Regions from separate parts of the Mesorhizobium sp. ISC15 genome, predicted to be linked through region 4. Evidence: riboswitches for the same ligand, from Rfam matches in the RefSeq annotation. Region 4 holds a riboswitch; each other region holds the start of a gene.

Region 1 (5,379 bases), on a different contig from region 4:
GCCGTAGCCGAGCATCCTCAGCGCCAGCCCGAAGGCAGCGGTGGTCTTGCCCTTGCCGGGGCCGGTGTTGACGATCAGCAGCCCCTTCTCGACGGTCTTTGCCGCGACCTCGGCGTCCTGCACCGCCTTGCGCTTGGCCATCTTGGCGCGGTGGCGTTCTTCGTCCTTGGGTTCGATAGTATCAGCCATGTCATTTCACCTTCAGCGGCAGTCCCGCCACCATCATCAGCACCGTATCGGCTATCGTCGCGACCTGCTGGTTGAGCCGGCCGGCGGCATCGCGAAACCGACGGGCGAGCGCATTGTCCGGCACGATGCCCTGGCCGACCTCGTTGGAGACCACGAGCCATGGCCCGCGCGGTCGCGACAACACATCGGCCAGCCCCCGGCATTCAGCCTCAATGTCATGTTCGGCCAGCATATGGTTGGTCAGCCACAGCGTCAGGCAGTCGATCAGGACAGGCCGGCCGTCAGGCAGGGCCTCGATCGCGCCGACGAGATCGAGCGGCGCATCGATGGTCGTCCAGCCCTCGCCGCGCCGCGATCGGTGCAGCGCGATGCGCTCGCGCATCTCGTCGTCATAGGCTTGCGCCGTGGCGATGTATGTCCACGGCGCCGGACAGGCCGTCACCAATCTTTCGGCATGCGCGCTCTTGCCGGAGCGCGCACCGCCGATGACCAGCGTCAGCGTCCCGCCGGAAGCAACGCGATCAGGCAAAGCTGTCGCGCAGGCTCGTCGCCGTGCCGGTCAAGCGGCCACGCACCACGCCGACGACGGCGCCGAGCACCAGCCAGAACACCAGATTGGTCAGCGTCACCGCCACCACGAACTGGTGATGCAGACCTTCCGGGATCGGCGACTCGAAATTGTCGGGCTGCGGCGCGCCGACGATATGCGGCGCCACGATCAATGCCACGGCAAGCAGCGCCAGCGGCAGCGACTTGCGGAAGGCAAGCAGGCCGAGACCGGCCGCTGTCGCCACCACTGTCGCCATCCACCAGATCTGGCGCTGGGCGAGATCGGCGGCCGGCATCGCCGGCAGTTCGGGCGGCAGGCCAAGGTTCGGAGCCAGCGTGAACACGGCAAAGCCAGCGAGCCCCCAGAACAGGCCCTGACGCCAATTGCCGATGCCGCCGGCAAACTCCGAAGCGGCGACCAGGATCAGAGCAAAGCCGATGCCGGTAACGACATTGGCAGCGATATTGAAGACGAAACGCTCGAAGCCATCGGCCGGCGCCCAGCCTTCGTCTTCCGGAGCGGCAGCTTCAGCCGGTGCGGCGCTGCTCATAGCAGTCGTGCTCATTGCGTTTTCGGCAGGTGCTATCGGCGCCGCGGCATGGTCATGCGCGTGGCCGCCGCCGGCCTGCTCGTAGACTTCCGCCTTCAGGATGAGCGGCACGGTGGCATAGGCCTGCATGCAGGCGAGGACGACGCCGGCCACAAGCCCTGCGATCGCCGCGATGAACACGACGTTGCGAAACAATGTCATGATGTCAGCCCCTCGTCAGTGGCAGGGAAACGCCATCGAATGGCGATAGTCGTGAGCGGCATTGTGGACCGCATCGATATGCGAGAAGCCGACAAAGCCCATGACGAAAATGCCGAGAAATGCAGCAAGCGCCAGCTGCAAGAAGCGCGACTGCGAGGAGACGGAAGCGCCGAGCGAGACGGAAGCGGTATTCATGTCTTGTCCTTTCGCCCTCCACCCGAGGGCATAGAAGTCAGTTCTCCTGTCGCCGGCAGGTCTCCTGGCTCGCGGATCAGCGCCCTTCCCCACCTTCCCGAAGAAACTCTTCAGTGGCATATGGAGAGGACTACCGCACACAGTTGCGGGGGCAGCCACGGCATTGGGCAAATTTTGCCCTCACCGCATTCCCTCTTGGTTCCAAAGGAACCGACGACGGCTGCGACTATAGGCAGAATCGTAACGCCCGGCAAACCAAATTCCGCCAGCTACCAGCGCGAATGCGCCGTCTTGGCAGGCCAGCCAGCCGGCGCCGTGATTGACAATTTTCGCGGCCGGGTGTCGGCTGGAGCATCACAGGAAGCCGGTCATGCAACCCAGCCCGAGCGAGCACGATCCCTATAACGGTTTGACGCGACTTGAACCGACGCTGCCGTCGTCGGCGTACTGGGACATCGACGCCCATCAGCGCGATCTCGACGCCATCTGGTATCGAAGCTGGCTGCTCGTCTGCCGCGAGGCCGACCTTGCCCAGCCGCTGGCGTTCAGGACATTCCGTGTCGGCACGCAGGAGATCGTCGTGCTGCGCGACGAGACCGGCGAGCTGCGCGCCTTCCATAACACCTGCCGGCATCGCGGCTCGCAGCTCTGCCAGGCGAGCGAAGGACGGCTGAAGGCGCGGCTCATCACCTGTCCCTATCACGCCTGGTCCTATTCGCTGCGTGGCGATCTCGTGCGCGTGCCGTCGAAATCGCTACCTGAAGGCTTCGACAAGGCCGATCATCCGCTCTATCGGGTCGCACTGTCGGTGTGGCGCGGTTTCGTCTTCGTCAATCTCAGGGAAGACGCCGCCGGTTCGGCCGAAACATCCTTCGATCCCGCATCCGGCAATCTCGCCAACTGGCCGCTGGAGACGCTGGTGTCGGGCCATGTGCTGCGCAAGGTGATGGACTGCAACTGGAAGATTTTCTGGGAGAACTTCAACGAGTGCCTGCATTGCCCGGGCGTTCACAAGGACCTGTCTCGGCTGGTGCCGATCTATGGCCGCGGCCTGATGGGGCGGCACGACGACCCGGAATGGGCCCGTTACGCCGACAATGACGCGCCGGAGTTTTCCGGTGGCCTGCGGGCCGGAGCCGAGACCTGGTCGCGCGACGGGCGCGTCCACGGCCCGGCCTTTCCCGAGCTGACGTCCGCCGAGCGTACCGCCGGGCAGACCTATGCCACCAATTTGCCGTCGATGTTCATCGTCGGCCATGTCGATTATGTCCGCACCGTGCGGCTGGTGCCGCTCGGCCCGGAGCAGACCGAACTGACCGCCGAATGGCTTTTTTCGCCCGAAGCGCTCGCCGATCCAACGGCTGATATCGACAACATCGTCGCCTTCGGCAGGCAGGTGCTGGAGGAAGACGCGGATATCTGCGAGGTCAACCAGAAGGGCCTGCGCTCGATGCGCCACGAGGCCGGCGTGCTGATGCCCGAGGAATATGAATTGCATCGCTTCCACAACTGGGTGCGCGAACGCCACAGCGCTTTCACCGACGCCCTGAACATCTGAGAGGTTTGGCCCGCCTTCTTTTGTCCGGGGCAACCGTGATAGTCGTCTTGCAGTGCTGAATCAGATTGCGAGACCATGAGCATCCTTACGCCAGTCGCCCCCGTTCAGGATCAATCGAAGACGAAGCGCATTATCGCCATCGACGTCGCACGCGGCATCGCCTTGCTTGCCATGGCGAGCTACCATTTCACCTGGGATCTCGAATTCTTCGGCTACACCGATCCCGGCCTGACCGCCTTCGGCTGGTGGAAGTTCTACGCGCGCTGCATCGCTTCGACCTTCCTGTTTCTGGTTGGCGTCAGCCTGTTCCTCGCCCATGGCAAACAGATCCGCTGGAACGGCTTCTGGAAACGCTTCGCCATGGTCGCCGGGGCGGCGCTCGCCATATCGGCCGCCACAAGGTTTGCCACGCCCGACAGCTTCATCTTCTTCGGCATCCTGCACGAGATCGCGCTGGCCAGCCTGCTCGGCCTGGCGTTTCTGCGGCTGCCGGCGCTGCTGACGCTTGTCGTCGCGGCTTTCGTCATCACCGCTCCGCTCTATCTCAGGTCCGGGATCTTCGACCATCCGGCCCTGTGGTGGGTCGGCCTGTCGGCAACCAATCCACGCTCCAACGATTATGTCCCGCTGTTGCCGTGGTTCGGCGCCGTGCTTGCGGGCATCGCGGCGGCAAAGCTCAGCTCCGCCTCCGGCATGCTGACGCGGCTGGCGAGCGTCACGCCTGCCCGCTGGACAAATCCGCTGGTCTTTATCGGCCGGCACAGCCTCGCCTTCTATCTGATCCACCAGCCGGTGCTGATCGGCTCGGTCTGGCTGTTTTCGCAGATCATGCCGGCACCGGTCGAAACCAGGCAGGTGACCTTCCTGAAAGAATGCCAGATGTCGTGCGAGCAATCGCGCGACACGGAGTTCTGCTCCAGCTATTGTGTGTGCATGCTCGATACGCTCGAGGGCGAGGCGACGCTTGATCGGCTCTACAGCAACGACCAGGCTGCAGACTGGAAGGCACATCTCGACGAGCTCGCCGGCGCCTGCACAGCCAAAGCCGACAGCACTTTGATGGAGGGAGGAGCACAATGACCGACCATCAGCCTAAACCGGGGCAGCCTAAACCGGGGTTTATACCGTGGCCGCCACTGATCTATCTCGCAGCCATCGCCGTCAGCATCGCGCTTGGCTTGCTCTATCCGCTTCCATGGATCGGCGGCCTTCTAGGCGACATCCTGTTCGCGGCCGGCTGGGTGGCATTGTTCGGCGTCGTCGCACTCTGGTTCACGGCGATCCGCACCATGATCCGGGCAAAGACGACGCTCCACCCAAACGCCGTGCCGGACCACCTGGTCACATCAGGCCCTTTCGCCGTCAGCCGCAACCCGATTTATCTGGCCAACACGCTGCTGCTGATCGGCGTGGCCCTTGTCTCGGGGATTGTATGGTTCCTGCCGCTGGCGATCATCGCGGCCTTCGCAACGCAGAAGATGGCGATCGAAGGCGAGGAGAAAGTCCTGGCGACGAAATTCGGCAAGAAATACCGGGATTACGCGAAAAAGGTGCGGCGCTGGATTTGAGGCGTGCGGCAAAGGCCACTCAAGTGTTGACGCCGAGCTCCACCAGTCGCTCGACGCAGGATTCCTCAGCCTGGTCGAGCTCGGCCAGGGTCTCTTCGAGGTCCCGGCGCTTCTGGCGCAGATCCTCTCGCTTTTCCTCGATGCGCTTGATCATCAGATTGAGTTGACCGACCTCCCCGGGCGGCTCCTTGTACATCTGGATGATTTCGCGGATTTCGTTGATCGAAAAGCCGAGCCTCTTGCCGCGCATGATCTGGCGGATGAGATGCCGGTCCGACGGGCGAAACAGCCGCGTGCGGCCGCGCCGTACCGGCTGCACCAGCCCCTCGTCCTCATAGAAGCGCAGCGTCCGCGTCGAAACATCGAATTCGCGGGTCAGTTCTGTGATCGAATAATATTCCCGCATCATCACTCCAAATGCCCGGAAAGCGGCGCGATCACCCATCATGCGGCGATGCCCTTCATTCACAAAAGCGGCTCGTCCCGTACCGGAATCGATCGGTTGGCTCTCCGTCAAAACTTCGCACGCAACTTACGTAAAAGTCAATTGAAGTGCCTTATCCGGCTC
Region 2 (5,379 bases), on a different contig from region 4:
GCCAGTTTTATGCCACGCGCGCGGGCGGTCGAGGCGAGCTGGTCGCAGCCGTAGCGCCACCAGTCGTAACCGCCGAGGATACGAACCAAAATAACCTTCGCGTGGCGGGCGACGCTGTCGATCCAGAGATCGACGGACATCGGATGGCGCAGATCGCGTAGAGCCGCCAGCCGCATCGACGGCAGGCGATCCGCGTCCGCCTTCCACGCCGCCGCCAAGCCGGCCAGATCGCTGTCGGTGAAGGACAGCGCCACGATATCCGCAGGCGTCTGCCTGAGATCGACAGGCTCGGCGAGATCGTCGAGCGAGGCGGATGTTGTGGTGAGGATGTGCATCGCGGCTCGTGCCTGAGGTCAGCCGGCGAGGATACGCTCGATTGCCGGGCGGTTCAGCCCTTTCAGGCCAATGACGACGAGGCGCGAGCGGCGGTCGTCGTCGGCGGTCCAGGCGCGGTCGTAATAGTGATTGACGCGCGGACCGACGGCCTGCAGCAACAGCCGCATCGGCTTGCCGCCGACCTCGACGAAACCCTTGACGCGCAAAACGTTTTCTTCCTCCGCCGCGGTGGCGACGCGCAAAGCCAGCTCATCGGGATTGGCGATCGACGGAATATCGATGACGAACGAGTCAAAATCGTCGTGCTCGTGGTCGAGCTCGTCGTCGTGATGGGTCTTGCGGTTCTCGATGTCGTCCTCGACGGCAAGGCCGAGGCCGAGCAGCACAGACGGATCGACCTTGCCCTGCGAGGTCGGCACGATCTTGACGGCGCGCGCGGTGTGCTCGCCGATGATGGCATTGGCGCGTGCTGAGCCGGCGGCGTCCATCAGGTCGCTCTTCGACAATATGATCAGGTCGGCGCAAGCCAGTTGGTCCTCGAACACCTCCTCGACCGGATCGTCGTGGTCGAGCGTCTCGTCCTGCGCGCGCTGCGCCTGCAGGGCGTCCATGTCGTTGGCGACGCGGCCATCAGCCAGCGCCGGTCCGTCGACGACGGCGATGACGCCGTCGACCGTCACCCGGCTCTTGACCGTCGGCCACTGGAAGGCCTGGACCAGCGGCTTGGGCAGAGCGAGGCCGGAGGTTTCGATCAGGATATGGTCGACCCTCGGCGTCAGCGACAGGATCTGATCGAGCGCCGGGACGAAATCATCGGCGACGGTGCAGCAGATGCAGCCATTGGCCAGCTCGACGATGTTCTCCTCCGGGCAGGTGTCGATGCCGCAGCCTCTCAGGATCTCGCCGTCGATGCCGATGTCGCCGAACTCGTTGACTATGATGGCCAGCCGCTTGCCCCCGGCGTTTTCGAGCAGATGGCGGATCAGCGTCGTCTTGCCGGCGCCGAGGAAGCCGGTGATGACGGTGCAGGGCACGCGGGAGACGGAAGCGTTCATATCTGGTCCTTCAAAAGGTCGAGGGGAGGGATGCGGGCGACGAGGCCGCGCTTCAGGCAATCGGGGCGGCCGCGCCATGGAATGAGGCCGTCGGTCGAGGTGGCGAAGAGCTTTGCGCCAGCGACGAGATCGGCGCCGCTTGTCGCGGTCAGGTCGCCGAAGACATAGCTCCAGCAGCCGTCGCGCAGGATCGCGGCGCTCAGCCGGCGCTTGCAGTTGCCGAGGCATTCGACGGTGCGGATGCGGATATTTTCGCCTGAAGCGGCGCGGCGCGTGTCTTCAGCAAGCAGTTCGCCGGCGCGGGGATGGCCATCGGAGCCGGTCTCATTGCGGCAGGAGGCGCAGATGATCACGGTAACGCCGGCCAAGGCATCACAATCGCCGGACAATACGCCCGCTGTCTCAGCCGAAAAACTGCTGTCGCGTTCCAAATCAGGCTCCTTGCCCGGAAAACCCGCCAGGCGATCGGATTCTTATGTCCTAGACGGCAGGTCTCCTGGCTCGCGGGTCATCGCCTTGGTGCCGCCTTCCCGGGACCGTCCCAGTGGTTTTCGGCCTTGGCTCGTCGCTTACAGTTGCGGGGACAGCCGCGGATTTGAAATCGGAATTTCGCACCGCATTCCCTCTTGGCTCCTCCCTTTGCCGAGAGGAGACCGTCTGGACCGGATTTAGGCTTGTGGAGGCAGTCGTGTCAACGCACGTCTACGAGGCGGCAATGTCGGCAAGGGGTTGGCCCAGGTCACCCGCAGGCGTCACCTCGATGCGTTCCAGGCCGAGCCAGCCCTGCATCAGCTTCAACTCCTCGAACAATTCATCGGCAGTTTGCGTCGGCGCGCCGGGCTCGGCATAGGCGGCATGGACGCGCAGCACGCCGGCGGGGCGGTCGGCCTTGAGGTCGAGGCGCGCCACGATCCTTTCGCCGAGCAGGAACGGCAGCACATAATAGCCGTATTGGCGCTTTTCGGCAGGGGTGTAGATCTCGATGCGATAGCGGAAGTCGAACAGCCTTTCCGTACGCGACCGCTCGAAGACGACAGGATCGAACGGCGCGAGCAGTGCGCGCGCCTCGATCCGGCGCGGAAAACGGGCGTCCTTGTGCAGATAGGCAGGCTTGTCCCAACCTTCGACGCGAACCGGCAAAAGATCACCTGCCTCGACCAGTTCCTCGATGCGGCCCTTGATGTCGGCGGGAGAGAGACGAAAATAGTCGCGCAGGTCTCCCGCTGTCGCGACGCCGTGGGCGCGGGCGGAGATGCGCAGCAATTCGCGATGCGCATCCTCAGGGGAGGGCACCGGCAAGCTGAGTATTGCCGGCGGCAGCACCCGTTCCGGCAGATCATAAAGCCGCTCGAAGCCACGACGTGATGCCGTGGTGATGCGGCCGGCCCAGAACAGCCATTCAAAAGCGTGCTTGGCGTCGCTCCAGCCCCACCAACCGCCGTTTCCCTTTTGGCCTTCGAGAGCCGACGCGGCGAGCGGGCCGCGCGATACAACCTCGCGATAAATGTCTTCAATGTAAGTGGTGCGTTCGCGCCCCCACTTGGCCAGCCCATTATACATTTCCTCGCCGCGCTCGGCCCGTTCCATGCGCCAGCGCATCAGCGGATAGGTTTCGACCGGTAGAAAAGAGGCTTCATGCGCCCAGTATTCGAAGACCGTGCGCTTGCGCGTCACGGCGGCGTTGTCGAGCAGCGCAAGCGGGTAGGGGCCAAGCCGCGAATAGAGCGGCATATAGTGGGCACGCACCACCGCACTGACGGAATCGATCTGCAGCAGGCCGGTACGGCCAAGCACACGGGCCAGATGGCGGCGATCGGGCGTGCCGTTAGGGCGAGGGTCGGCAAACCCCTGTGCGGCAAGCGCGATGCGCCGGGCCATGGCGAGCGAGATTTTTTCCTTCATGCAGACGGCACTCTGTTGGCGTTCGACCAAAGGTTGGGGCGATGATTCCGCGCCATGCTAGCAGGGTTTTGGCGGCATCTATGTCAGGAGAGAAAAGTGGAGTAAAAAGTGAAGGAAATCAAACAGGAGCAGATCGGACCAGTTTATCCGGATATGCCGTCCAGCACCGTGTTTTGAACAAGGTTTGACTTGCTTCGCCGAAAGGCCTGCGCTAACCCTCGCCGCGTTGCAGCATAGAGCCCCCTAAAACGGTTCAGTGGTTAAACTGTCACGCTTCCGCAAGTGGGTCCGGTGCTGTAATCAGAGTGGATTGGCCGCCAACGGAAAGCCGCAGCATGAACGCGTTGTTGAGTTCGTACCTGCCCATCGTCCTGTTCATCGGCGTGGCGCTGGTCGTCGGCCTGGCGCTGCTTGCCGCACCCTTCCTGGTGGCCTACCGCAACCCCGATCCGGAAAAGCTTTCCGCCTATGAATGCGGTTTCAACTCGTTCGACGACGCCCGCATGAAGTTCGACATCCGCTTCTATCTGGTGTCGATCCTGTTCATCATCTTCGATCTGGAAGTGGCCTTCCTGTTTCCATGGGCCGTGTCTTTCAGCCAGATCGGCATGCTCGGTTTCTGGTCGATGATGGTGTTTTTGGCGGTGCTGACCATCGGCTTTGCCTATGAATGGAAGAAAGGAGCGCTGGAATGGGATTGAGCGACAATTCCGGCACGCTCGTCGCGCCGAAGCCAAAAGGCATTCTCGACCCCAGCACCGGAAAGCCGGTGGGGGCGAATGACCCTTTCTTCCTCGAGATCAACAACGAGCTGGCCGACAAGGGTTTTCTCGTCACCTCGACCGAGGCGCTGATCACATGGGCGCGCAGCGGCTCGCTGATGTTCATGACCTTCGGTCTTGCCTGCTGCGCGGTCGAGATGATCCACACCTCGATGCCGCGCTATGACTCGGAGAGGTTCGGTGTTGCTCCTCGCGCGTCTCCGCGCCAGTCCGACATCATGATCGTCGCCGGCACGCTGACCAACAAGATGGCGCCGGCGCTGCGCAAGGTCTACGACCAGATGCCGGAGCCGCGCTACGTCATCTCGATGGGCTCCTGCGCCAATGGCGGCGGCTATTACCACTATTCCTACTCGGTGGTGCGCGGCTGCGACCGCGTCGTGCCGGTCGACATCTACGTGCCCGGCTGTCCGCCGAGCGCGGAAGCGCTGCTCTACGGCATCCTTCTGCTGCAAAAGAAGATCCGCCGCACCGGCACGATCGAACGGTGAGCGGGATGATGAGCCTGTCGTTGAACGAACTCTCGACCTATCTCGGCGAGAAGCTGAGCGGCCGGATCGGCAATGCGGTGTTTGCCTATGGCGAACTCACCATCTCTGTCGAGCCGCACGATCTGGTCGAGGTGGTAACCTTTCTGCGCGACGATAAAAACTGCCAGTTCATCTCGATCATCGACGTCTGCGGCGCCGATTATCCGTCGCGGGCCAAGCGCTTCGACGTCGTCTACCACCTGCTGTCGCCGAAGCAGAATATTCGCATCCGCATCAAGGTCCAGGCCGACGAGGAGACTGTGGTGCCGTCGATCACCGGCGTTTATCCCGGCGCCGACTGGTTCGAGCGCGAAACCTACGATCTCTATGGCGTGCTGTTCTCGGGCCATCCCGATCTCAGGCGGATTCTGACCGATTACGGCTTCGAGGGTCATCCGCTGCGCAAGGATTTCCCGCTGACCGGTTTCGTCGAGGTGCGTTACGACGACGAGGCCAAGCGGGTCATCTACGAGCCGGTGGAATTGAAGCAGGAATTTCGCAATTTCGATTTTCTGTCTCCGTGGGAAGGTACGGATTACGTGCTTCCGGGGGATGAGAAGGCGAAACAGTGAGTAGGGAAGTAGTGAGTAGTCAGTAGGGAACGAATTGGAAAAAAGGATCGAATCTTATCGCGACCTGAAGGTATGGCAGTCGGCAATGGTGCTCGCCGAAGATTGTTACCGCCTCACGAAAGGGTTTCCGAAAGAGGAGATCTACGGCATGACCTCGCAGGTGCGTCGATCGGCGGTTTCGATCGCGGCCAACATCGCCGAA
Region 3 (5,379 bases), on a different contig from region 4:
CGAAACCTATGACGCCTGCCACCGAGACGAGGATCGCCGTCGAGAAAGCAGCGACGAGAAATGTCGTCCTGCGCATCCGCGCAACCGGCACGCCGAGGCTTTCGGCGGCGTTTTCGCCGGCCAGGAAAGCGTCGAGCCGACGGTGGTTCCAAAGTCCGAACACAAGGATGGTGCCTGCGCCCAGAGCAGCCAGTCCGACATTGTCCCACCGCGCCAGCCCGAGCCCGCCCATCGTCCAGAACAGCACCGAGTGGGCGGCGCGCTGGTCACCGGCAAAGACGAGATAGTTGGTCAAGGCGGTGAACATGAACGATACGGCAAGCCCGGCCAATATCAGCCGTTCGGGGCCTTGCCCCCTCACCCGCGAAACCAGCAACAGCACGATGCCGGCGGCCAAAATGCCGCCGGTGAAGGCAGCGACCGGCAACGTCCAGATGCCGAAATGGTCGCCAAAAATGGTGATAACGGAAACCGCGCCGGCCGCGGCACCGGACGACAGGCCGAACAGGAACGGATCGGCGAGGTCGTTGCGCGTTACCGTCTGCAGCAGCGCGCCGATGACGCCCAGCCCGGCGCCGACACAGATGGCCATGATCGTGCGCGGCAGCCTGAGATCGACAACGATTTTGCCGACCGGACCGGGCACGATGTCTCCGTCCAGTCCGGCCGCATGTCCGAGCGCGGCAACCACGTCGCTCAACGCTATGACCGTCGATCCATAGGCGATCGACAGCAGTGCAAGAGTGGCAATCGCCACTGCTCCTGCTATCATTGCCAATTCGAACGCCCTGCGGCGCAAGCTCAGAAAGCTTCCGGGTGCATCGCCCTGGCGATCTTGCCGATCGCCTCGATGTTGGCTGGCCCGGGCGTCAGCTCGGCATAGCGCAGCGCGACGAAGCGCTCATTCCTGACCGCGTCGGTTTCCTTCATCGCCGGATGAACTTTGAGGAAATCGAGCAGTTTCCTGTAGCCGCCACCGTCCTGGTAATCGAGCAGGATCAGGAACTGCGGATTGCGGGAGGCGACCGTTTCCCAATCCGTATTGCCCCAGCTCGTCTGCATGTCGGCCATGATGTTGTCGCCGCCGGCAGCGGCGATCATGGCGCTGGGGATCGCGAACTTGCCTGATGTGAAGGGTTTGTCTTCGCCGGAGTCGTAAAGAAATACGCGCGTTCCCTTGTGGTCGCCAACCTTCGCCGTGATATCGGCGAGTTGCGCTTTCCAGTCCGAAACAAGTTTTTTCGCCTCGGCTTCCTTGTCGAAAATCCTGCCCAGCTTTTCGATGTCGTCGTAGAGCAGGTCCATCGAGGCGGCGGGGCGGTTGTTGTCGAGATGGACGCAGCTTTCCGTCAGCACCAGCGTCTTGATGCCGTGCGGCGCCAGCGTATCGGGCGTCACCTCGCCGCCCGGCTTCATGCCGTAATACCAGCCGGCGAAGAAGAAATCGGGCTCGACCGCGACGAGGTTTTCAAGTGTCGGATATTTCGGCGCGAGTTCCGGGATCGAGCCCTGCTCGGCCTTGAATTCCGGACCGACCTTGTACCATCCGGTGATGCCGGTCAGGCCGAGGATCGACGGTTGCAGCCCCAGCGCGAAGGCCATCTCGGCCATGTTCATATCCTGGATGATGGCGCGCTTCGGCGCGGCGTCGAACGTCAGCGGCGTGCCGCAGCTGTCTACAGTTACCGGGAAAGCAAAGGCGGTCACCGGGAAAGCGAAGGCGGTCTGGGCAAACAGGAGGGAGGCGAAAGACAATGCGAGGCGTTTCACGAATATTGCTCCTTGGTCAAATCGGAATGTGAAGAGGCACGGTTCGGAACGTCGAATACCGTGAGTTCGCGGTCTTCGGTGGGATGGCGCAGCCGAAGCACGTCGACGCCGAAAATCTGGCGGATCAACTGCTTGGTCAGCGCCTCGCGCGGACCGGCAAACGCCTGCAGGCGGGCCTCGTTCATCACCGCGACCCTGGTGGCAAATGGCGTGACCAGCGACAGATCATGAAGCACCGCCACGACGGTCATGCCAAACTGCGACACGAGTTCGAGAAGCTCGCTGCGGGCGCGCGGATCGAGATGATTGGTCGGTTCATCGAGGAACAGGATTTTTGGCTCCTGGGCAACGGCGCGTGCCAGCTGGGCGCGTTGCCGCTCGCCACCCGATAGCGAGCCGATCGTGCGGCCGAGCAGCGGCAGCAGGCCGGTTCTGCGAAGCGCTTCGACGGCGATGTCGCGTTGCTCGCTCCTCCGTCGCAAGCCGGCATGCGGGACGCGGCCAAGCTCGACGTAGTCGATCACGGCAAGCCGCGGATCAGGCTGATCGGTCTGGCCGACGACAGCCATGTGCAGCGCCCGCTCGGCGGCCGAAAACGTCTCCAGCCGGCGTCCGGAAAATCTCACATCTCCCGCGCTTGGCCGCAGGGTGCCACATAGCATGCGCAACAGCGTCGTCTTGCCGGCGCCGTTGGGACCGATGATTGCGAGGCGATCGCCCGCCGCCACCGAAAGGCTGACCGCGCTGACCAGGCATTGGCCATTCGCCGTCGCGCTCAGCTCACGCGCTTCAAGAAGAGGCTGGGAGGCGTCCAACTTACCGTCACTTTCTCAATGGCGACGGAAGGAAGCTGGACGGACCGGCCGACAAGACCGATGTCCACGTCTCCTCCCGGCACACCCCGTCCGGTCAACTCATGCTGATGGCAGGTCTCCTGGCTCGCGGGTCTTTGCGCCATCCTGCCTTCCCAGCCTTGCCGGCCAGTGGCATTTCGGATTTTGCTAACCGCTTACAGTTGCGGGGGCAGCCACGGCCTCGATCCGAAGATCTCACCGTGTTCCCTTTTCACCCCTTGCCTTTCGACTCGGGGACCATCACCCAGGCACCCTAGTTTTCCGCCAATCACAGCGCAATAAATTTCCAGGGTTGAAACAGCCGCTGGAGCGAAGGGTCTTGTCAGAAAGAGCCATACGAATCTCGTTATGTAATAACGTTACCATTTAAAAGACGCCGCTTGCTCCTGTCAAGCTCTTTCGCCCGACGCCTTCGACTTGCCGGCCGCCGTCGCTCGCGATTTGCGCGGTGCGCAATTTCGATCAAACTGCCTCCACCAGGAAGCGGCACCATGACTTTGCCAAATGCGAAGACTGGGCCAAATGCGAAGACTGGGCCAAATGCGAGGAGCCATATGAACCCGACCGAGAAAGCGCTGTGGTTCGTCGAAAGCCATCTGCCGGAATCCGTCTCGCTCGCCGATGTCGCCAAGAGCAGCGGCGTGTCGCGCTTTCACGTGACGCGGGCCTTTGGGGCTGCGACCGGCCGTTCGGTGATGGGCTACATGCGTTCTCGCCGGCTGACCGAAGCGGCGCGCAGGCTCGCCGCCGGCGCACCCGACATCCTCTCGGTCGCGCTCGACGCCGGCTACGCCTCGCATGAGGCCTTCACCCGCGCCTTCCGCGACCAATTCGGCACCACGCCGGAACTGGTGCGCGCGCAAGGCTCGCTCGACAATCTCGCTCTCGTGGAGCCGATCCTGATGGACCAGTCCTTCCTCACCAATCTCGAGCCGCCGCGTTTTGAGACCAGCCGGCCGTTTCTCATCGCCGGTCTCGGCGAACGCTACAGCTGCGAAACCAGCGCCGGCATCCCGATGCAATGGCAGCGGTTCGGCCCGTATATCGGCAATATTCCAGGCGAGATCGGCGACGTCGCCTATGGCGTCTGCGTCAACGGCGACGACACCGGCAATTTCGACTACATCGCCGGCGTCGAGGTGTCCGATTTTTCGGACCTGCCGAGGGAGTTTTCGCGCGTGCGCGTGCCGGCGCAGAAATACGCCGTGTTCGCCCATCGTGACCACATCTCGACCATCCGCCGCACGGTCAACACGATCTGGAACAAATGGCTGCCGGCCTCCGGGCACGAGATCGCCGATGCGCCCGAATTCGAGCGCTACGGCCCCGAATTCGATCCACGCAGCGGCAATGGCGGGCTGGAAATCTGGATACCGGTGAAGGGGTGAAGCGCGGCCAGCCAAGGGCAATTGCTTCAGACAAATGATGCTTCCAGCTTGTGTTGGAGATCATTGTCGAGGCGCGCTCCGCCCGGTTTTTGCCTTCTCCCCTTGTGGGAGAAGGTGTCGCCGAAGGCGACGGATGAGGGGTGCTCCAGCCTGGCGCCGATGGCGTTCCGTCCAGCACCCCTCAACCGTCTCGGCGCTGCGCGCCGATCCACCTTCTCCCACAAGGGGAGAAGGGAAAGACGTTACAGCTCCAGGTTCCAGTTCTGGCCGACCAGATCCTTGCCGAAGGCGTGATGGCGCTCCTCGTCGGCCAGCTTGAATCCTGATGCCTCGTAGATGCGGCGCGCTGAGGTGAGCACGTCGTTGGTCCACAGCGTCAGCGTCTTGTATCCCTTCGCGCGGGCAAAGCCGATGCATTCCTCGACCAGCCGCTTGCCGATGCCGAGACCGCGCGCCGAGGGTTCGACATAGAGCAGGCGCAGCTTCGCCACCGTGTCCGACTGGCGCACGACGAAGACCGAGCCGACGACGTCCCCGTCCCGCTCGGCGATCCAGCTGCGCTCCCATTTCGGATCGAAGGATTTGAGGAAGGCACCGAGGATTTCGGCGACCAGCGCCTCATAGGTTTCGTCCCAGCCATACTCCTGCGCGTAGAGCAGGCCCTGGCGATGGATGATCCAGCCGATGTCGCCGACCTGCAAAGGCCGCAGCATGTAGGGGACCTTGGGCTCCGTACATTCGCCCAGCAGCCGCTGCACCGTCTGCATCGCCTTGACCAGCCTGTCCTGTTCCGGAGCGGAAAGCCGGTCGAGCAAGGCCGCGACCTGATCGTGCGAACCCTGGTTCAGCGGCGCGAAGGCCGTCCTTCCCGCCGGCGTCAGCGCGATCGACGAGCGCCGCGCATCGGCTTCAGTCGCTGCGCGCTCCACCAGGCCGCGCTCCTCGAACTTTTTCAACAACCGGCTGAGATAGCCAGGGTCGAGACCGAGATCGCGCGCAAGATCGGTGGCGGTCAGCCCATCGCGATGCGCCAGTTCGTAGAGCACCCGAGCCTCGGTCAGCGAGAAGGTGCTTTTCAGCCATCCTTCGTCGAGCAAGCCGATCTGACGGGTGTAGAAGCGGTTGAAGCCTCGCACCGCATCGATCCGCTCCTTGCCGGGTTGATGATGAATCGTCATGGCATCCTCCTGCCCGCACACGATCAATCATTTGCTTGACTTAGTCAAGTATCCAGGCATCAGACTCGCCGGATCAACTCCTCGAAGCCATTTGCCAGATGAGAGGCTCCGGCCGAGAACATCTTCACGAGGTTTTTTGGGCGGCCGGGGGTCTTGTTGGCATCCAGCAGCACCGCCCTGCCCTCATGG
Region 4 (5,379 bases):
CCGGCTGGAAGGCGAAGTCGAAATTCTCCAGGGTCTGGCCTGTCGGGAGTCCCGACATCTTCAACGAGACCTTCACCCGCCGCTCCTCACGTCCAGAGCATTCGCTCTCCAGCAGGCGATCCAGAAAGGCGTGGGGGGCGATCTCCTTGGCCACGGCTTCGGCCAGGAGGTAGTCGAGATGACCGGCGGCGTAGGTCAAGCCGAGCGTGTTCAGTTTGGTGCGCGTACGGTCAATATCGAGCTTGGGTGTACTCATCGGGCGACCTCCGCAAGGGCGGCGTAGAGATCGATCGAGCGCTGGGCGACCGGGGTGGAAGCCAGCTCTTGGATTCTGGCGCCCATGCGCCCGAGGGGCGGCGGCGCCTTGACCCGGTCGGTGCTGGGGCCATCGTAATGCGCCTGGTCGATCACCAGTCGGGAGTCCGTCTTGCGAGGATGAACGGCTATGGTCTCGCAAGCCTTGAGGATCTGAACACTCGTGGCCGTTCCTCGAATCTCCACCTGCTGGCCAACAAAGCGAAACGGCACGCTGTACTGACGCCCCTCGAACGCCACCAAGCCGTCGACGCCGACGCTGCGTGTGGCGACGGCATCAAACGGCTCGGGCAGGGTCGCTGGCACAGGCGTCAGCCTTTGCGCCTCATCCCTCCAGGCTTCGGAGACGCTCGTTCCTGTCGCCGGGCACCGGCGCTGCTGCGACAAGGCCTCGAGGCGAGCATCCGTCCAACTCTGCAGATCGGACAAATCCGAAAATGATCGGCCGTAAGGCTCGAGCGCCATGCGCTGATCGCGAACCCGGCGCTCGACCTTGCCCTTCGCCTGGGGTTGGCGCGGCGCACAGGCGTCGATGTGAAAGCGCATCATCAAGCCATAGCGCCGGTAGGTGGCGTTGATCGTGCCCCAGGCGCCGGCCCCGTGAGCAATGGCTGTCTTCTCATTGTCAATCCGCACGGTCGCCGCGACGCCGCCCAGACGGGTGAAGCAGGCCGAGTGGCACGACAGCCATGACAGCATGTCCTTGGCTGTCGACCAGACGATCGCCTCCTTACGGCTCCACGAAAGTACCATGTGCAGGGCCAGCAGATCGATCGGCACATTCCCGATAAGAACGCCTGGAAAATGCGCCCAATCCACCTGCGCCTGCGCCCCGGCTGGCGTCTCCACCCGGCGCCGCGCACGGAGCGCCGGGGCTGGATAGGCGCTCTTCCAGAACCGCTCGATGGAGCGGAGGCTGCCATCATAGCCATGTTCCACGCACAACCATTCGTGAAGCGCAGCAAGGTTGAGTGCGACGCTCGTTTGCTGGGAGCGCCAGTGCTCGATCGCCTCGCGCAACGCTTCAGCCTTGAAAGGCTGCCGTGAACGACCGTCCACCGCGCCGGTCTTCATCCGGGCCACGTGGTAACGGACCGTTCCCTCAGTCACTCCAAGAAGACGAGCAATCTCGCTCTTCGCTGTGCCCCGCGCCAATGCCTTGATTGCCATGCGCGCCTCCAGGTCGAGCCGCCTCATCTGCCCCTCCAGATCCCTCAAAGGTCTGGAGCAACAAGATCAGCCGAAGACGACTGCTCGTAAATCTGGATGTCGCCTTATCCTTCACATCGCACGTCGCCCTACACCATAGGCCCGCATGATCCGCCCATTGAGATCGGCGACCAGCTCACCGATCGCCTGATTGAGTTCAACCAGGCTGAAGAAGCGGCGGTTGCGAAGGCGCGCCAGCACCCATCTCTGGGCAATTTGGACCGAAACTTCGACTTTTGCCTTATCGCGGGCCTTGTACGGCCGGGCTGGCAGGATTGTGGTGCCATAGTGCCGGGCCATATCCTGGTACGTACGGTTGAGGCCGGGATCATAGCGGTCGGGGTTGGTCACAGCCGCCTTGAGATTGTCGCAGACCGTGATGGTCGCCACTCCGCCGAAGGCGGCGAACATGCCGACATGGCAGCCGATCCAGTCGCCCAGCCCTTCGCTCGGCCGAGCCTCGCAGTAAACATAGCTGGAGGCTCCCAATGCGCCGACGAACAACTTCATAGCCTGAGCTTCGCCCGTTATCGGGTCGACGATATCGATGGTGTCGCCGGCGTAGTCGACAAACACCTTCTCACCGGCGGCGTGGCGTTGGCGCATCGTTGGCGACACGCGCTGCTTCCGATCGTGCGCTCGCTCAATCCCGACGCCGAACTGATCGAGACAGATTTCGCTCGGGTCCCGCTGGACAAGGTTCTGAACACAGGCCGTTTTGATTTCGAGAAGGCCGAGCAGCATCCGCTCTGGTTCAAGGAACTGAACGGCTTCAAGGACCACGTGCCCGAGACCGAAGAATACGGCATCCGCTCATTCGTCTATCGCGAGCGCCGCCCCTTAGATCCGATGAAGCTCAAGGCCTTCATCAACAAGTCCTGGCCCGGCATTGTGCGAGCGAAGGGCTTCTTCTGGCTGGCAACGCGTCCGCACTATGTCGGCGAAATCAGCCAAGCAGGAGCACTGATCCGCACCGGCAAGCGCGGTCTTTGGTGGGCCTCCGTACCGAAGAACCAGTGGCCGGATCATCCGGAATGGAAGGCCGCAATGAAACCTTATCTCGACCCGATCTGGGGAGACCGAAGGCAAGAGATCGTTTTCATCGGCTGCGACCCGATGGATGAACGCCAAATCCGCTCCGACCTCGATGCCTGCCTCGTCAAGGAAAAGAACTTCATACCCGGCCACTGGCGCGATCTTCCGGATCCATTCCCGAGCTGGGAAAGGCAGGCTGCATGAGCGCTGACGCTCTAGCTGGGTTTCCGACTGAAAATGTTGGCAACGCAGTCCACTGGTTGGCTGCCAGGCACTGTGCGGATGTCCAGTTCGCGACTGCGATGAACCGCCGTTGCAACGACGTGTCGACTCCAATAGCCTTCTTCGCGATGGTTCCGCGGTGCGCAAGCGCCGGGGTGAAAAGGGAACATGGTGAAGCCTTTCAGGCCAATGCCATGGCTGCCCCCGCAACTGTAAGCGGCGAGCAAAATCCGACACGCCACTGGCCGGAAGGCCGGGAAGGCAGGATGGCGCTGAGACCCGCGAGCCAGGAGACCTGCCATCAGCGAGAATTGACCGGACGGGGTGTGCCGGGAGGAAGCTCGAAGGCGGCCTCAATCCGTCATGCGCGCCATCCTTCCGTGCCTTGAAGAGGAGGTGACGGATGGAGAGCGTCGATTTAGGGCACAGTCCCGAGCACAGCATCATCGTCTGCATCCGCTGCCCCGGCCGGCGTGCGATTGACGGGAACCCCGGCTTGCGACTGATATCTATGCTGAATGCCGTACTGGACGGGGAGCCGGGCCGCCGGTTCCACATAGCCGAAGCCGACTGCATGGCCGGATGCGACAGACCGCTGACCGTTGCCTACACAGCCGGCGGCAAGGCCAGCTACCTCTTCGGCGACATCGATTCGGACCGTGACGCTCCCCACCTGATCGACTTCGCACACCTCTATCATGGGCTGCCGAATGGTTGGTGCAGGGAGGGCGAGCGTCCCCTTGGTCTCGCCGGCAAGACGCTGGCGCGCATTCCTGCGGTCCTCGCCGCGCGGGTCGCGTGATGAGCACCGTCATGCTCGAGGCGCACGATGTCGGTTTCCGTTCCCTGGCAGGGCAAAGCCTGGTCGAGGATGTGAGCCTGAGGGTGGAGGCGGGCGACCGGCTGGCAATCATCGGGCCGAACGGCGCCGGCAAGACGACGCTGCTCAGGATGCTCGCGGGAATGGTTCGGCCGGGTTTGGGTGAGATCAGGCTTGGAGGCCGCCGTCTCGACCATCTCGCCGCTATCGATCGTGCCCGCAAGATCGCCGTGGTCGGCCAGTCTGACCAACCGGATCCGCGCCTTGCGGTGATAGACTATGTCGAGCTTGGCAGGGTTCCGCATGTCGGCTTGCGGAGAAGGAGCGAGGAACGCGACATTGTCGTCGAGGCTCTGAAGCGGACGGGCATGTTGAAAATGCTTGACCGCGTGATCGGCTCGCTGTCGGGCGGGGAGCGCCAGCGTGCCCAGATCGCCCGCGCCATCGCGCAGGAGCCGAAGGTTCTTTTCCTTGACGAGCCCACCAACCATCTCGACCCCCGGGCGCGGGCGGAGATTCTGGAACTGGTCGCGGAACTGGGTGTCGCGGTTGTCGCCGTCCTGCATGATCTGTCGCTTGTCGCTCCGTTCGCCTCCCGTGTCGCGGTGATGAACGGGGGACGTCTGGTTGGCCTCGATTCACCGGCCAGGACGCTGACGCCGGCCCTCGTTCGCGAAGTCTTTTCCGTCGACGTGCTGCGTCTGCCGCACCCCGTGGAGGACCGTGAACTCACGATCTTTGACATTCCCATCCGCCTTTCCGTCTACCCCTGATCCACTGGAGGATTTGCACTTGAAACGTCTTCTCATCTGTCTTGCCGCTACGCTTGTCACCTCCGCCGGCTGGGCCTTCCCGGTGACCGTCGACAGTTGCGGCACGCCGCTGACTTTCGATGCTGCGCCGAAGCGCGCCGTTATCCATGACCTCAACATGACCGAAATGGCCTTTGCGCTCGGCCTGCAGCCCTCCATCGTCGGCCTGACCGGCATTACGGGCTGGTACAAGGTCGGGCCTGAGTTCACGGCCGAACAGGGCTCGATCCCCGAGCTTGCTCCCAAATATCCGACGCTGGAGAACCTGATTTCGGTCGAGCCCGACTTCTTCTTCGCCGGCTGGTATTACGGTATGAAGCCGGGCGGCGATGTGACACCCGACACGCTTTCCCCGCACGGTATCAAGACACTGGTGCTGACCGAAAGCTGCGTCCATCTCGACAAGAACCGGCCGGCTTCGTCGATGGACCTGCTCTATGGCGACGTGGAAAAGCTCGGCAAAGTCTTCGGCAAGGAAGTCGAGGCAGGAAAACTGGTCGCCGGCTGGAAAGAGAGGCTTGCCGACATCACGGCCAAGGTCGGAGACAACAAGGGCACGCGGGTGTTCCTCTACGATTCCGGCGAGGACAAGCCTTTCACCGCCGGCAAGTTCGCCATCCCGACTGCCATGATCTCGGCCGCGGGCGGCGAGAACATCATGGCCGACATGGAGACGAGCTGGGGCAACGCGGATTGGGAAACGGTTGCCACCCGCAATCCAGAGTTCCTGATCCTGCTCGATTATCAGGACGATGCCGGTTACCAGAAACTGCTCGATTTCCTGAAGGCGCATCCGGCGATGAAGGAGACCGATGCGGTGAAGAACGAGCGCTTCGTAGCACTACGCTATGCCGAGCTGACGCCCGGTCCAGCCAATATCGAAGCGATCGACAAGATCGCCAAGGCGATGCATCCCGAAGCCTTCTGAGCGTGACGCCCAGATTCTATGGCATGGCGATCGGCACA

What was found. Region 4 has a riboswitch for cobalamin ahead of RPG13_RS32860 (DUF1636 family protein). Riboswitches for the same ligand answer to the same signal wherever they lie in the genome.
Region 1: linked by a shared signal. The riboswitch ahead of RPG13_RS23705 (CbtB domain-containing protein) and the one ahead of RPG13_RS32860 (DUF1636 family protein) in region 4 are both predicted to bind cobalamin.
Region 2: linked by a shared signal. The riboswitch ahead of RPG13_RS23920 (DUF1636 family protein) and the one ahead of RPG13_RS32860 (DUF1636 family protein) in region 4 are both predicted to bind cobalamin.
Region 3: linked by a shared signal. The riboswitch ahead of RPG13_RS17135 (ABC transporter ATP-binding protein) and the one ahead of RPG13_RS32860 (DUF1636 family protein) in region 4 are both predicted to bind cobalamin.

Annotation. Positions count from the first base shown of each region.
Region 1 covers NZ_JAVSPX010000001.1:4,934,654-4,940,032, forward strand. The annotation lists gene cobO (cob(I)yrinic acid a,c-diamide adenosyltransferase) at 1-189, opposite strand, end outside; gene cobU (bifunctional adenosylcobinamide kinase/adenosylcobinamide-phosphate guanylyltransferase) at 191-688, opposite strand; gene RPG13_RS23700 (CbtA family protein) at 711-1,490, opposite strand; gene RPG13_RS23705 (CbtB domain-containing protein) at 1,506-1,685, opposite strand; cobalamin riboswitch at 1,723-1,915, opposite strand; gene RPG13_RS23710 (aromatic ring-hydroxylating oxygenase subunit alpha) at 2,056-3,243, shown strand; gene RPG13_RS23715 (DUF1624 domain-containing protein) at 3,319-4,323, shown strand; gene RPG13_RS23720 (methyltransferase family protein) at 4,320-4,811, shown strand; gene RPG13_RS23725 (MerR family transcriptional regulator) at 4,831-5,217, opposite strand; gene mgtE (magnesium transporter) at 5,369-5,379, opposite strand, start outside.
Region 2 covers NZ_JAVSPX010000001.1:4,978,199-4,983,577, reverse strand. The annotation lists gene cobN (cobaltochelatase subunit CobN) at 1-335, opposite strand, end outside; gene cobW (cobalamin biosynthesis protein CobW) at 354-1,391, opposite strand; gene RPG13_RS23920 (DUF1636 family protein) at 1,388-1,822, opposite strand; cobalamin riboswitch at 1,861-2,064, opposite strand; gene RPG13_RS23915 (winged helix-turn-helix domain-containing protein) at 2,094-3,293, opposite strand; gene RPG13_RS23910 (NADH-quinone oxidoreductase subunit A) at 3,629-3,994, shown strand; gene RPG13_RS23905 (NuoB/complex I 20 kDa subunit family protein) at 3,985-4,566, shown strand; gene RPG13_RS23900 (NADH-quinone oxidoreductase subunit C) at 4,575-5,177, shown strand; gene RPG13_RS23895 (four helix bundle protein) at 5,212-5,379, shown strand, end outside.
Region 3 covers NZ_JAVSPX010000001.1:3,562,861-3,568,239, reverse strand. The annotation lists gene RPG13_RS17145 (FecCD family ABC transporter permease) at 1-772, opposite strand, end outside; gene RPG13_RS17140 (ABC transporter substrate-binding protein) at 802-1,770, opposite strand; gene RPG13_RS17135 (ABC transporter ATP-binding protein) at 1,767-2,585, opposite strand; cobalamin riboswitch at 2,678-2,881, opposite strand; gene RPG13_RS17130 (AraC family transcriptional regulator) at 3,179-4,012, shown strand; gene RPG13_RS17125 (bifunctional helix-turn-helix transcriptional regulator/GNAT family N-acetyltransferase) at 4,255-5,190, opposite strand; gene RPG13_RS17120 (hypothetical protein) at 5,250-5,379, opposite strand, start outside.
Region 4 covers NZ_JAVSPX010000002.1:4,508-9,886, forward strand. The annotation lists gene istB (IS21-like element helper ATPase IstB) at 1-256, opposite strand, end outside; gene istA (IS21 family transposase) at 253-1,485, opposite strand; partial or broken gene istA (IS21 family transposase) at 1,609-2,151, opposite strand; partial or broken gene RPG13_RS32855 (GTP-binding protein) at 2,137-2,763, shown strand; cobalamin riboswitch at 2,894-3,098, shown strand; gene RPG13_RS32860 (DUF1636 family protein) at 3,185-3,583, shown strand; gene RPG13_RS32865 (ABC transporter ATP-binding protein) at 3,583-4,374, shown strand; gene RPG13_RS32870 (ABC transporter substrate-binding protein) at 4,394-5,341, shown strand; gene RPG13_RS32875 (FecCD family ABC transporter permease) at 5,365-5,379, shown strand, end outside.